2 regions of the Enterobacter sp. PL_is379 genome follow, and region 2 is predicted to be linked to the other one. Evidence: predicted binding sites of a transcription regulator. Region 2 holds the regulator's gene; the other holds the start of a gene.
What was found. The regulator CRP, encoded in region 2, controls carbon source genes, mostly activating them, when cyclic AMP is high. The targets are predictions, from matches to a motif close to ATGTGANNNNNNTCACAT.
Positions count from the first base shown of each region.

Region 1: a site for CRP is predicted at 3,674-3,691, ahead of ldtB (L,D-transpeptidase). Genes of this name have one in related genera too.

Region 1 is NZ_JBVPGT010000033.1:258,688-266,532, reverse strand. Features, by position in the region: gene AC0TOY_RS22615 (glycoside hydrolase family 31 protein) at 1-1,883, shown strand, start outside; gene AC0TOY_RS22610 (ABC-F family ATPase) at 1,973-3,568, opposite strand; gene ldtB (L,D-transpeptidase) at 3,791-4,711, shown strand; gene AC0TOY_RS22600 (glycosyltransferase) at 4,954-5,763, shown strand; gene AC0TOY_RS22595 (GntR family transcriptional regulator) at 5,772-6,488, opposite strand; gene AC0TOY_RS22590 (PTS sugar transporter subunit IIC) at 6,504-7,826, opposite strand.
Region 2 is NZ_JBVPGT010000020.1:20,057-27,901, forward strand. Features, by position in the region: gene mdcA (malonate decarboxylase subunit alpha) at 1-258, opposite strand, end outside; gene AC0TOY_RS02760 (hydrolase) at 487-1,509, shown strand; gene AC0TOY_RS02765 (YheU family protein) at 1,506-1,724, shown strand; gene AC0TOY_RS02770 (phosphoribulokinase) at 1,755-2,624, shown strand; gene AC0TOY_RS02775 (OsmC family protein) at 2,691-3,095, opposite strand; gene crp (cAMP-activated global transcriptional regulator CRP) at 3,407-4,039, shown strand; gene AC0TOY_RS02785 (YccS/YhfK family putative transporter) at 4,097-6,184, shown strand; gene argD (bifunctional acetylornithine/succinyldiaminopimelate transaminase) at 6,181-7,401, opposite strand; gene pabA (aminodeoxychorismate synthase component 2) at 7,488-7,845, opposite strand, start outside.

The DNA.
Region 1 (7,845 bases), on a different contig from region 2:
GCAACGGTAAACGCTATGAGATGCGCAACCTCGACGCAATGGGGTACAACGCGGCCAGCACCGACCCGCTCTACAAGCACATCCCGTTCACTATCGCCCGCCGCGACGACGTCAGCTACGGCCTGTTCTACGACAACCTGAGCAGCTGCTGGCTGGATCTGGGTAACGAAATCGACAACTACCACACCGCCTATCGCCGCTGGCAGGCGGAAGCGGGCGATATCGACTACTACATCTTTACCGGCAGGCGCGTGCTGGACGTCACCAAAGCCTTCGTACGCCTGACCGGGAAAACGCTGTTCGGACCGAAATGGAGCCTGGGCTACAGCGGCTCGACCATGCACTACACCGACGCGCCGGATGCGCAAAACCAGCTGATGAACTTCATCCGCCTGTGCGAAGAGCACGCCATCCCGTGCGACTCGTTCCAGCTCTCCTCCGGCTATACCTCCATCAACGGCAAGCGCTACGTCTTCAACTGGAACTACGACAAGGTGCCGCAGCCGAAGGTAATGAGCCAGGCGTTCCACGACGCGGGATTGAAGCTGGCCGCCAACATCAAGCCGTGCCTGCTGCAGGATCATCCTCGCTATAACGAAGTGGCGGAGAGCGGCCTGTTCATTCGCGATTCAGAAACCGATGCACCCGAACGTTCCAGCTTCTGGGATGACGAAGGCTCGCACCTCGACTTTACCAACCCGCAGACGGTGCAGTGGTGGCAGAACGGCGTCACCACGCAGCTGCTGGAGATGGGCATCGACTCCACCTGGAACGACAACAACGAATATGAAGTGTGGGACGGGGAAGCCCGCTGCTTTGGCTTCGGTAAGGAGATCGCCATCAAGCACATTCGCCCGGTCATGCCGCTGCTGATGATGCGCGCCTCGCTGGAAGCGCAGCAGCGCTTTGCGCCGGAAAAACGCCCGTATCTGATCTCCCGCTCCGGCTGCGCCGGGATGCAGCGCTACGTTCAGACCTGGAGCGGCGACAACCGCACCAGCTGGGACACGCTGCGCTATAACATCCGCATGGGGCTGGGCATGAGCCTGTCGGGGCTGTTCAACGTCGGCCATGACGTGGGCGGTTTCTCCGGCGACAAGCCGGACGCCGAGCTGTTCGTGCGCTGGGTGCAGAACGGCGTGATGCATCCGCGCTTTACCATTCACTCGTGGAACGATGACCACACGGTGAACGAGCCGTGGATGTACCCGGGCTTCACCCCAGCCATTCGCGGTGCGGTTGAGCTGCGCTACCGCCTGCTGCCGTATCTCTACACCTTGCTCTGGCAGGCGCACGCCGACGACGAGCCGATGCTGCGTCCGACTTTCCTCGACCACGAGCACGATGCGCAGACCTTCGAAGAGTGCGATGACTTCCTGCTGGGCCGCGACCTGCTGGTCGCCAGCGTGGTCGAAGCCGGGCAGCGCGAGCGCCGCGTCTGGCTGCCGGATAACGACACCGGCTGGTATGATTTTTACACCCACGTGTGGTATGCGGGCGGCCAGTCCATCGTTCTCGACGCGCCGCTGGAAAAACTGCCGCTGCTGGTGCGCGCCGGAGCCGGTCTGCCGCTCAGCGAGCGCATCACGCATGTGAGTGCCGAAAAAGATACGGCTCGCGAACTGAAGCTGTTCCCTGTGAAGGGCGTCGGCACAACCTCGGGCATGCTGTTTGAAGACGACGGCGAAAGCTGGGGATACCAGAACGGCAATGCGCTGTGGGTGGAATGGGAAATGGTGTGCGACGGCGCAAGTATCAACCTGAAGGTGAATGCGCGCGGCGACTATCGTCCGGCGTGGAAGGCGCTGAAGGTATCATTACCGGCGGGGGAAAAACGTACGCTGCGGGTGAACGGGGTTGAAGGGAGTGAGTGGGTGCTGTAGTGCGGCCTGATGCCCTCACCCTAACCCTCTCCCACAGGGAGAGGGAATAGAACGTAGGCCCGGTAAGCGAAGCGCCACCGGGCTTTTTTTTAGTTCTCGATACCTTTGCTGCGCAGGTAATCTTCGTAGTTACCGGTGAAGTCCACCACGCGCTCTGGCGTAATTTCGATCACGCGGGTCGCCAGCGAGCTGACAAACTCACGGTCGTGAGAGACGAAGATCAGCGTGCCCTGGTACATCTCCAGCGCCATGTTCAGGGATTCGATAGATTCCATGTCCAGGTGGTTAGTCGGTTCGTCCATCACCAGGATGTTTGGTTTTTCCATCATCAGCTTGCCGAACAGCATGCGCCCCTTCTCACCACCGGAAAGCACTTTAGCCGGCTTTTTGATGTCGTCCTGGCTGAACAGCAGACGACCCAGAATGCTGCGCACCGCCTGCTCGTCGTCGCCTTCCTGCTTCCACTGGCTCATCCAGTCAAAGACGGTCAGGTCATTTTCGAACTCGTACTCATGGTCCTGCGCGTAATAACCAATCTGCGCGTTTTCGGACCATTTCACGGTGCCGTTGTCCGGCTGCAGTTCGCCGACCAGGGTTTTCAGCATGGTGGATTTACCCACGCCGTTGGCGCCCAGAATGGCAATCTTCTCGCCCACTTCCAGCAGCAGGTTGAAGTTTTTAAACAGCGGGCCTTCATCGAAGCCTTTGGTAAGGGCTTCCACTTCCAGCGCGTTACGGAACAGCTTCTTGTCCTGCTCGAAGCGGATGAACGGGTTCTGACGGCTGGAGGCTTTAACCTCTTCCAGCTTGATTTTATCAATCTGACGCGCACGCGAGGTTGCCTGACGCGATTTAGAGGCGTTGGCGCTGAAGCGGCTGACGAAGGACTGCAGGTCAGCAATCTGCGCTTTCTTCTTGGCGTTATCCGCCAACAGACGTTCACGCGCCTGGGTGGCCGCCGTCATGTATTCGTCGTAGTTGCCCGGATACACGCGCAGCTCGCCGTAGTCCAGATCCGCCATGTGCGTACAGACCATGTTCAGGAAGTGACGGTCGTGCGAGATGATGATCATGGTGCTGTCGCGATCGTTCAGCGTCTGCTCCAGCCAGCGGATGGTGTCGATGTCCAGGTTGTTCGTCGGTTCGTCGAGCAGCAGGATGTCCGGGTTAGAGAACAGCGCCTGAGCCAGCAGCACACGCAGCTTCCAGCCTGGCGCGACTTCGCTCATCGGGCCGTAATGCTGTTCAACCGGAATACCCACGCCCAGCAGCAGCTCGCCCGCGCGCGCTTCCGCAGAGTAACCGTCCATCTCGCCGTACTGCGTTTCCAGGTCGGCCACTTTATAGCCGTCTTCTTCGCTCATTTCGGCCAGCGCATAGATGCGATCGCGCTCCTGCTTCACTTCCCACAGCTCCGCGTGCCCCATGATCACGGTGTCGAGCACGGTGAACTCTTCGAAGGCGAACTGATCCTGACGCAGCTTACCGATGCGCTCGTTCGGATCGAGGGACACGTTGCCGAGGGTCGGCTCCAGATCGCCGCCGAGGATCTTCATAAAGGTGGATTTACCGCTACCGTTGGCACCAATCAGGCCGTAACGGTTGCCGCCGCCAAATTTGACGGAAATGTTTTCGAACAGCGGCTTACTGCCAAACTGCATAGTGACGTTGCTGGTAACTAACACGGGGAGATTCCTGCGAAAAGTGTGATAAACACGGCATTATGCCACAATTCCGAATTGAGATCCCGCGTTGCAACCATCCACTAAACTTTAACAAAATCGAAAAAAATGTGATTTCGTACACATCTGAATTCCCTGTGAGCGGGAATGCACATATAATGCGCTCCCATCACAGATTCAGACTTATCAACTCATCGCCTGAATGGCTTAGATACCTCGCACAACATGAACATGAAATTAACAGCGCTTTTTGCGGCGGCGTTAGCCGTAGTAGGTTTTTGTAAGACCGCGTCTGCGGTGACGTATCCCCTGCCGACCGACGGAAGCCGTCTGGTGGGTCAAAACCAGGTGGTGACGGTTCCTGAAGGTAACTCTCAGCCGCTGGAGTATTTCGCTGCGCAGTACCAGCTGGGCCTGTCTAACATGCTGGAAGCGAACCCGGGCGTTGACCCGTACCTGCCGAAAGCAGGTACCGTGCTGAATATTCCTCAGCAGCTGATCCTGCCGGATACCGTTCATGAAGGTATCGTGATTAACAGCGCCGAAATGCGTCTGTACTACTACCCGAAAGGCACCAACACCGTTATCGTGCTGCCAATCGGTATCGGCCAGCTGGGTAAAGACACCCCAATGAACTGGACCACCAAAGTTGAGCGTAAGAAAGCGGGCCCAACCTGGACGCCGACCGCCAAAATGCACGCAGAATACATCGCGGCGGGCGAACCGTTGCCAGCCGTTGTACCGGCAGGCCCGGATAACCCAATGGGCCTGTACGCGCTGTACATTGGTCGTCTGTATGCGATCCACGGCACCAACGCCAACTTCGGTATCGGCCTGCGCGTGAGCCACGGCTGCGTGCGCCTGCGTAACGACGACATCAAGTTCCTGTTCGAAAACGTGCCGGTCGGTACGCGCGTGCAGTTCATCAATGAACCGGTGAAAGCGACCTCTGAGCCAGACGGCAGTCGCTACATCGAAGTGCACAACCCGCTGTCCACCAGCGAAGACCAGATCAACAACAACGAAGTCGTTCCTGTTACGCTGAACAGCGCGGTGCAGGCGGTGACGTCTCAGCCAGATGTCGAAACGGCGATTGTTGACCAGGCCGTGCAGAACCGCTCCGGTATGCCGGTGCGTTTGAACTGATCACGCTGAATCAATAACGTATCTTATAAGACCCCGTATTATCGGGGTCTTATTGCACTGTAATCTCCATCACGCTGACCCTTTCTGAACAGCTATTACTGCCGTAAGTGCCTTTCTTGCCATTTTCTGCTAACCCAGCGGGGTTACATCTAATCCTCTAAGTGTTATGATGCGCCCACTTATAAAATCAGTTTTATCTGGTTTTTTAAGGTCTTTTTATCTCCTGGAGCACGCATAGTTTGATGATTAGCATTAACTTAACAACAACAAAATCGCGCCTTTATCTCTGTTCGCAAACAGTGTGGTCACTGGCGAACCAGAGTAAGAAGGTCGATCAAATTGTTGTGTGGGTCTCCAGTACACCTTATCTCAGTGACGAAGGCATCACTGAGGAGCCGGAGTGGGCGCAGAAAATTCGCCAGACGGGCACCAACCTGGTTTTTAAATGGGTTAAGAACACCGGCCCTTATCGGAAATTGTTTCCGGCGCTGCAAGCAGCAACCGAAGACGATATTCTGATTTATGCCGATGATGACGCAATCTATAACGAAATTTGGGCAGAAACACTGCTGGATGATTTTTATCGCCACAATCAAAAATATGTGGTTGCCGCGCGGGTGCGTGAAACAGTAAAGAAGAAGAAAGAACTTCTTGATACCTATCGTAATTTCCCGCTTATCACCGTGCCAAAAGTCGTTGAGCAGAACTATATCATCACCGGTCTTGGTGGCGTTGTGCTCAAGAAAAATATGATCCCGGAATATTTCCATTATAACGAAGATTTTATTACGGTTTGTCCTCGCGCGGATGATATTTGGATCAGCAAACTGATTCAGCTAACCAAAACACCTGTCTATGTTTCTGCACAAAGCATTCGTTTTGTTCATGAAATAATCCATGACTATGGATTATCGCGCGAGAATACCAGCAAAATAAAACGTTCCTGGTTTCAAAAAATCCGTTTTACATTTAAGCCTGGTCAAATACAGCATCTGTGTCAGAACGATCTTTACATAAAAGACACGGACAGCTATTTCGAGTCGTGCGCCTGAAAGACTGATTACCCGTTATTCACGATCACGATCCCGCCGTGGTCGTAGCGATAGTGGCAGTGGGCATACTCCAGCGGCGTGCCATCTTCCAGATAAATCACCTGCTCCACCTCCAGCACCGGATCGGTTTCCTCGCAGACCAGATGCTCTCTGTCCAGCGCGCTGGGCTTAAGCGCCCGCACCACCCGGTACGACCCCATAATTTTCAGCCCCAGCGTTTCCTGAACGTACTGGAACACTGAAGCTTCAAGATGGTTTTTCGTCAGGCCCGGGACCAGATTCATCGGCATCACCGTGGAATCCAGCGACATCGGTTCACCGTTCAGCAAACGGAGTCGAATAAAGTCATAGATCGGCGCATCGGCGTTAATCATCAGCGACGCCTGCTCTTTTTCGTTCGGGAAGCGCAGCTCGAAATGCACCACCTGGCTCGTGACCGTGCCCAGATGCGCCCAGGTTTTGGTCGCGCCAAAGTAGTCGCTGCCGGAGAGATCCCACTGCGAGAGCTGGAGGAAGTTTTTACGGATGAACGTGCCCTGGCCCTGACGGGTATAGACCAGACCTTCGACGATCAGCTGGCGCATCGCTTGCTGAATGGTCATCCGGCTGGAGCTGAACTCCGCCGCCAGCGCAAACTGGTCCGGCAGGGGTTCGTTGGCGGCGTACTGCTGGCTGATAATGCGTTTCTTAATTTCCCGCGCTATGGTGATGTACTTCGCCGCCATCGTCCTTCCTTTCAGTTAGTTTTCTATCCCGCTGTTTTTCAACGCCACTCTCTCGGCAATCTTGAGGAAAGGCAGGTAGAAGAATACACCAAATACGATGATTGCCAACTGCACCACCACCGCCCGCCAGTCTCCCGCCGTAGCCAGCCAGGCGCTCAGGATCGGCGGCGTGGTCCACGGGATCATCACCACGCAGCGCGACATTAGCCCCAGCGTGGTACAGAGCCAGGCGAAATAAATGCCGATGGCGGGCAGCAGCACAAACGGGATCATCAGCGGCAGGTTAAATACGATCGGCAGGCCGAAAATCACCGGCTCGTTGATGTTAAACAGGCCCGGCGCCAGCGACAGGCGCGCCACCTGCTTCGCCGACTGCTGGCGCGAGAAGATAAATATCGCAATCAGCAGCGAGATTGTACTGCCCGTGCCGCCCACCATGCCAAACGTCGGCACGAAGATATTGTTGATGATGTGCGGAATGGGCTGACCGTTGGCGAAGGCCAGCATATTTTCGTTGGTATTGATCAGCAGGAACGGCTCCAGCACCACGCTGTTGACCACCGACTGATGAATGCCGAGCGTGAACAGGAAGTTGCCGAAGCTGTAGATGAAAATCGTCCCCGGCAGGCTGGTGTTGATCAGCCGCAGCGGCTGCTGGATAAAGGTCGTAATGAGATGGATCAGATCCGTATGCAGCACGTTTGCCAGCACCGCCGCCAGCACCGCGAACAGGGAGAGCGTGAGGATGGTCGGGATCAGCGCGGTAAAAGATTTGCTCACGGCCGGAGGCACGTTTTCCCCCAGCGAAATGTGCAGCGCCTTCAGGCGCGAAATAGCGATAAACACTTCCGTTGAGAGCAGCCCAATCAGCACCCCGGCGAAAATCCCGGTGGAGCCGATATTGGCGAACGTCAGCACCTGGGTGACGTTCACCGTGGTATCGCTGCCGACGGGCATAATCTGCAATCGCATCGGCATCATGATGATGAAGCTGCTGACGGCGATAACCACTGCCGAGACCGGATTGTCGAAATCTTTGTTGCGCGCCAGCGACCAGGCAATCATCGGCGCCAGCAGCAGCGCGGCAATGTTCAGCGTGCCGTTGATAATCGCCTCGCCCCACACTTTGAAGTGTGCCAGCGTATCGCCGTGAAAAATCCACGGAAACACCACGTTGTTCACCAGCACCGCCAGACCGGCGAGGATGAAAATCGGCATCACCGTGGCGAAGGCGTCGCGCAGGGAGCGCAGGTGCACCTGGTTTGCCAGGCGCGCCGAAAACTCGACAAATTTATCGACAAAGGACTGCATGTGCGGTGTGATTTTTGTTTCAGACATAGCGGAGTGTTCCCATCAA
Region 2 (7,845 bases):
GACGCTCGGCATGATCATATGCAGGTCGTGGACAATTTGCGGATTCACTTCGGCCAGCGAGCGGGAAAGGAAATCCGCCTGCTTCTGGTTGTTACCTTCCAGAACGACCTTGTCGCCAGGCGCGATCAGTTTTTCCAGCATGGCGACAAGATCGCCGGTTGGCAGTACCTTGCCCTGCACCGGTACGGACGCCAGGCGACGCGCTTTTTCGCTGCGTCGCGTGTTCCATTGCCGGGTGGGTGTTTGCCCAGATAACATTATTAACCTCCTGATTCAGCTAATCATTTTGATTTGCTTAACGTTGAGTAAAGTGTGCGCTCTGGTGAGAAAGGCATCAATTAAGCGTAGAGTGGAATCATTAGCCTGAGAGTAATAATCAAGGTAAAGATTTGTGATCGGGATCAGTTCATGTTTCGGAAAACCAGGCTAAACGGGGTACAATTCGGAAAGTACCGTAAATTTCTGACAAGAATCAGCATCGCCCTTATGACCCAAATCATTCCATCAGACTTCGACATTGCGGCCGAAGACAGCACTGAGTTCGTGCCTATGCGCGGCGTGGCCAATCGCCATTTGCAGACCATGCTGCCGCGACTGATCCGCCGCAAGGTTCAGTTCACCCCACACTGGCAGCGGCTTGACCTGCCAGACGGTGATTTTCTGGATCTCGCCTGGAGCGAAGCGCCGGAGCAGGCCCGCCATAAGCCGCGTCTGGTGGTCTTTCACGGTCTGGAAGGCAGCCTGCACAGCCCGTATGCACACGGGTTAATTGAGGCGGCAAAAGCGCGCGGCTGGCTCGGCGTGGTGATGCATTTTCGCGGCTGCAGCGGCGAACCGAATCGTCAGAAACGCATTTATCACTCGGGTGAAACCGAAGACGGAACGTGGTTTTTACACTGGCTACGGGACAACTTTGGCACCGTGCCGACCGCCGCGGTGGGCTACTCGCTGGGCGGCAATATGCTGGCCTGCCTGCTGGCCAAAGAGGGTGAAAGCGTCCCGCTGGATGCCGCCGTCATTGTCTCCGCACCGTTTATGCTGGAGCAGTGCAGCTACCACATGGATAAAGGCTTTTCCCGCGTCTATCAGCGCTACCTGCTCAACCTGCTGAAGGCCAACGCGGCGCGTAAGCTGAAAGCCTACCCGGATACCCTGCCGGTCAGCCTGCGTCAGCTGAAAAAGGTGCGTCGTATTCGCGAGTTCGACGACCTGATCACCGCGAAAATCCACGGCTTCGCCGATGCGATTGACTATTATCGTCAGTGCAGCGCCATGCCGCTGCTCAGCAAGATCACGCAGCCGACGCTGATCATTCATGCCAAAGATGACCCGTTTATGGATCATCACTCGATCCCCGCTCAGGAATTCCTGCCCGACAACGTTCACTATCAGTTGACCGAGCACGGCGGCCACGTCGGGTTTATCGGCGGTACGCTGCGCCGCCCGAAAATGTGGCTTGAGACGCGTATTCCTGACTGGCTAACCCCTTATCTGGACGGTGCAAAATGATTATTCCCTGGCAGGATCTGGCTCCCGAAACGCTCGATAATCTGATTGAAAGCTTTGTATTACGCGAAGGCACCGATTATGGTGAACAGGAACGCTCGCTTGAGCAAAAGGTCAACGATGTAAAGCGCCAGCTGAAAAGCGGCGACGTGGTGCTGGTGTGGTCAGAACTGCATGAGACGGTCAATATCATGCCCCGCAACGCGTTTCACGGCTGATCTTCCACCCTTTTAAGTCAGGGAGTTGCTATGTCTGCCAGACATCCGGTTATTGCCGTTACGGGGTCGAGTGGTGCGGGAACCACCACCACCAGCCTCGCCTTTCGCAAGATTTTCGCCCAGCTGAATCTTCGTGCGGCTGAGGTCGAAGGCGACAGCTTTCACCGCTACACGCGTCCGGAGATGGACATGGCCATCCGTAAAGCGCGCGATCTGGGTAAACACATCAGCTATTTCGGCCCGGAAGCCAATGACTTCGGCCTGCTGGAACAAACCTTTATAGAGTACGGTCAGAGCGGCAAAGGGCAGTCCCGCAAGTATCTGCATACCTATGATGAAGCTGTTCCCTGGAATCAGGTGCCGGGGACGTTCACCCCGTGGCAACCGCTGCCGGAACCCACCGACGTGCTGTTTTACGAAGGATTGCACGGTGGCGTGGTCACCCCTCAACACGACGTGGCGCGCCACGTGGACCTGCTGGTCGGCGTGGTCCCTATCGTTAACCTGGAGTGGATCCAGAAGCTGACGCGCGACATGAGCGAGCGCGGCCATTCGCGAGAGGCGGTGATGGACTCGGTGGTGCGCTCCATGGAAGATTACATCAACTTCCTGACGCCGCAGTTCTCCCGTACCCATATCAACTTCCAGCGCGTGCCGACGGTGGACACCTCCAACCCGTTTGCCGCCAAAAGTATCCCGTCCCTTGATGAGAGCTTTGTGGTGATCCATTTCCGCAATCTCGAAGGCATTGATTACCCCTGGCTACTGGCCATGCTGCAGGGCTCGTTTATTTCGCACATGAATACGTTAGTCGTGCCGGGCGGAAAAATGGGGCTGGCGATGGAGCTCATCATGACGCCGCTGGTGGAGCGACTGATGGAAGGGAAGCAGATTGCGTGAACATGTTCCCTCTCCCTGTGGGAGAGGGTTAGGGTGAGGGCATCAACACGCACGATGCCCCAATAATTAAGCCTCGACCACTTCATACGAATGCGTGATTTTTACCGCTTTCTCCAGCATTAACGCCACAGAGCAGTACTTCTCCGCAGACAGGTCCACCGCACGCGAGACCGCTGCGTCCTTCAACTCTTTACCGGTGACCACAAAGTGCAGATTAATATGGGTGAACAGGCGTGGCGCCTCTTCGCGACGTTCTGACGTGAGTTTAACCTCACAATCCGTCACGTCATGACGACCTTTTTGCAGAATCGACACCACGTCAATAGCGCTGCATCCTCCTGCCGCCATCAGCACCATTTCCATTGGGCTGGGCGCTTTATCGCCGGAGTTACCGTCCATCAAAATCTGGTGCCCTGACGCGGATTCGCCCAGGAACGTTAAACCTTCAACCCACTTCACGCGCGCTTGCATATTCTTAAACTCCAACGTTGCATTTTTGGTGACAGATTACGCGTGCGTTACATTTCTCGCAATGGAAGGCGACCTGCATCATGCTGAAGCGAGACACCAGGAGACACGCGGCGAAAGCTATGCTAAAACACTCAGGATGCTACAGTAATACATTGACGTTACACATGTATGCAGAGGACATCAAACTTTACTGGCTGCGAAACGTTACGGTAGCCGACTTCCCAGGGTATGGGTAAGAATTCGATTGCAACCCCAGAGTCCGGATGCATCTGATGACTCTGGTGACAGCTTATAACAGAGGATAACAGCGCATGGTGCTTGGCAAACCGCAAACAGACCCGACTCTCGAATGGTTCTTGTCTCATTGCCACATTCATAAGTACCCATCGAAGAGCACGCTGATTCACCAGGGTGAAAAAGCGGAAACGTTGTATTACATCGTTAAAGGCTCGGTGGCAGTGCTGATCAAAGATGAAGAAGGGAAAGAGATGATCCTTTCTTATCTGAACCAGGGCGATTTCATCGGTGAACTGGGCCTGTTTGAAGAGGGCCAGGAACGTAGCGCCTGGGTTCGTGCAAAGACAGCATGTGAAGTGGCTGAAATTTCTTACAAGAAGTTCCGTCAGCTGATTCAGGTTAACCCTGACATCCTGATGCGTCTTTCTTCCCAGATGGCGCGCCGTCTGCAGGTCACCTCAGAGAAAGTGGGCAACCTCGCCTTCCTGGACGTTACCGGCCGTATCGCACAGACCCTGCTGAACCTCGCGAAACAGCCAGACGCCATGACCCACCCGGACGGCATGCAAATTAAAATTACCCGTCAGGAAATTGGTCAGATCGTCGGTTGCTCCCGTGAGACTGTGGGCCGTATCCTGAAAATGCTGGAAGATCAAAACCTGATCTCCGCCCACGGTAAAACCATCGTGGTCTACGGAACGCGTTAATTCCGCTTAAACGGCGTGCCATCGCAAGGTGTCACGCCGTTTTTGTCTCTATTCCCCATGTGGCGCAGGCTGATCTATCACCCGGAAGTTAACTACGCACTGCGACAAACGCTGGTGTTGTGTCTTCCTGTGGCCATAGGCCTGATCCTCGGGCATCTTCAGCAAGGCCTGCTGTTTTCCCTTGTACCCGCCTGCTGCAACATTGCTGGTCTGGACACGCCGCATAAGCGCTTTTTCAAACGCCTGATTATCGGCGGCTGCCTGTTTGCGGGCTGTAGCCTCGCCGTACAGCTTTTACTGGCTCGTGATATTCCGCTGCCGCTGATCCTGACCGTGCTGGCGATGACCCTCGGCGTCACGGCGGAAATCAGTTCGCTGCACGCCCGCCTGCTTCCCGCGTCGCTGATTGCGGCCATTTTCACGCTGAGCCTCGCCGGGAATATGCCGGTGTGGGAGCCGCTGCTGATCTACGCCCTGGGGACATTATGGTACGGCCTGTTTAACTGGTTCTGGTTCTGGCTGTGGCGGGAGCAGCCGCTGCGTGAATCCCTGAGCCTGCTCTATGTGCAGCTTGCGGATTACTGCGAAGCCAAATACACCCTGCTGACCCAGCATACCGATCCGGAAAAATCCTTACCGCCCCTGCTGACGCGCCAGCAGAAGGTGGTGGATCTGATAAGCCAGTGCTATCAGCAGCTTCATATGCTCGCCGCCAACAAGAACCACGAGTACAAACGGCTGCTGCGCACCTTCCAGGTCGGGCTGGATCTGCAGGAGCATATCTCCGTTAGCCTGCACCACCCGCAGGAGGTGCAAAAGCTGGTCGAGCGCAGCCACGCCGAAGCGGTGATCCGCTGGAACGCGCAGACGGTGTCCGCACGCCTGCGCGTGCTGGCCGATGATATTCTCTATCACCGCTACCCGACGCGCTTTAACATGGATAAGCAGCTGGGCGCGCTGGAGAAAATCGCTCGTCAGCATCCGGATAACCCCGTCGGCCAGTTTGCCGCCTGGCACTTCAGCCGTATCGCCCGCGTGTTGCGCACGCAGCGCCCGCTTTATCCCCGCGACCTGATGGCGGATAAGCAGAAACGGCTGCCGCTATTGCCCGCGCTCAAAAGCTATCTTTCTCTTAAATCGTCCGCCCTGCGCAACGCCGCACGAATTAGCGTGATGCTCAGTACCGCCAGCCTGATGGGCATGGCGCTGCATCTGCCGAAACCCTACTGGATCTTAATGACCGTGCTGTTTGTCACCCAGAACGGCTACGGCGCCACGCGGGTGCGTATTCTGCATCGGGCGGGCGGCACCATGGCCGGGCTGATCATCGCGGGCGTGACGCTGCACTTCCACGTGCCGGAAGGCTATACTCTGGCAGGCATGCTGGCGATCACGCTGGTGAGCTACCTGATTATCCGCAAAAACTACGGCTGGGCGATGGTGGGGTTTACGGTGACGGCGGTATACACCCTGCAGCTGCTCACGCTCAATGGCGAACAGTTTATTGTCGCCAGGCTGATTGATACCCTGATCGGCTGCCTGATTGCCTTTGGCGGCATGGTCTGGCTGTGGCCGCAGTGGCAAAGTGGACTGCTGCGCCAGAACGCCCACGACGCGCTGGAAGCCGACCAGCAGGCCATTCGCCTGATCCTGAGCGACGACCCGCAGCCCTCCCCGCTGGCGTATCAGCGCATGAAGGTCAACCAGGCGCACAACGCCCTGTTCAACTCGCTCAACCAGGCGATGCAGGAGCCGGGCTTTAACTCGCACTATCTGGCAGACATGAAGCTCTGGGTGACGCACAGCCAGTTTATCGTCGAGCACATTAACGCCATGACCACGCTTGCGCGCGAGCACACGATGCTCACGCCGGATCTGGCGCAGCGCTATTTGCAGTCGTGTGAAATTGCGTTGCAGCGGTGTCAGCAGCGTCTGGAGTATGACTCGCCGGGTGAGTCGGGAGATTCGAACATTCTGGAAGCGCCGGAAACGTTAACCCACGGGCCAATGAGCACCCTGGAACAGCATTTGCAGCGCGTACTGGGGCATCTGAACACCATGCACACCATTTCGTCGGTGGCATGGCGTCAGCGTCCGCATCACGGGATTTGGCTAACCCGCAGGTTGAAGCGGACGGCGTATTAACCTTTTACGATCTTCGCGACCGCGGCGGCAAAGCGGGTTAATCCTTCTTCGATGTCTTTGTCTTCCACCACCAGCGAAGGTGCGAAACGCATCACGTCCGGTCCGGCGTTCAGCACCATCACCCCTTCGCGAGCGGCGGCGTGCAGGAAGTCGCGCGCGCGGCCCTTATACTGCGGCTTCAGCTCGGCACCAATCAATAACCCCATCCCGCGGATCTCGCTGAACACATCGTACTGCTCGTCAATCTTTTGCAGGTGTTTTACGAACAGCTCGCGCTTCGCGCTGACGCCGTTCAACACCTCTGGCGTGTTGATGATGTCGAACGCGGCACCCGCCACGGCGCTCGCCAGCGGGTTACCGCCGTAGGTAGAGCCGTGAGAGCCAACGTGGAACGCGGAGGCGATCTCCTGCGTCGTCAGTACCGCACTCACCGGGAAACCGCCGCCGAGCGCTTTCGCGCTGGTCAGAATATCCGGCGTCACGCCGTAGTGCATATACGCGAACAGATCGCCGGTACGTCCCATTCCACACTGCACTTCATCAAAGACCAGCAGCGCCTGATGTTCGTCGCACAGTTCGCGCAGCCCTTTCAGGAATTCCGGGGTTGCCGCCGTCACGCCGCCTTCACCCTGGATCGGCTCAACGACTACCGCGCAGGTATGGTCGTCCATCACCGCTTTCACCGCGTGCAGATCGTTAAACGGCACGTGGACGATATCAGCCGGTTTCGGGCCAAACCCGTCGGAATACTTCGGCTGTCCGCCAACGGAAACGGTAAAGAAGGAGCGTCCGTGGAAGGCATTGTGGAAGGCGATGATTTTGGTTTTGTACGGGCTGTGGCGCGTTGTCGCGTAGTAGCGCGCCAGCTTAAAGGCGGTTTCGTTGGCTTCGGTGCCGGAGTTCATAAACAGCACGCGCTCGGCGAAGGTGGCATCGATGATCTTACGTCCCAGGCGCAGCGCCGGTTCGTTGGTGAACACGTTGCTGGTGTGCCACAGGGTTTCGCCCTGGGTTTTTAGCGCCTCAACCAGCGCGGGATGGCAATGACCCAGCGCCGTGACCGCAATACCGCCCGCGAAATCCACATACTCTTTACCCTGCTGATCCCAGACGCGGCTGCCCTTTCCCTTCACTGGGATAAACTCAGCCGGTGCATAAATCGGCAGGATCACTTCATCGAATGTCGCGCGGGTAATTGCTGGTTGTTCAGTTGCCATGTCATGACCATCCATTTTATGTCACAGTGATTGTGAAAATATAATCACAAAATATGCATAAAAAATCACAGCAAGGCAACAGTTATTCAGCGATGGAGGAAATTTGCCAGCAGCGCGTGCCCTTGTTCACTGAGGATGCTTTCCGGATGGAACTGCACGCCTTCGAGATCCCATTCGCGGTGGCGAATCCCCATGATCTCCTGCGTATCGCTCCAGGCGGTGACCTCAAAGCAGTCGGGCAACGTCGACGGGTCAATGACCAGGGAATGGTAGCGCGTCACGGTTAACGGATTATTGAGCCCCGTGAACACTCCGGTGCCCGTGTGGGTGACCGGCGAGGTTTTACCGTGCATCACTTTGGCGGCGCGCACGATGGTGGCGCCAAACGCCTGGGCAATCGCCTGATGGCCCAGACAGACGCCCAGGATCGGCAGCCTGCCGGCA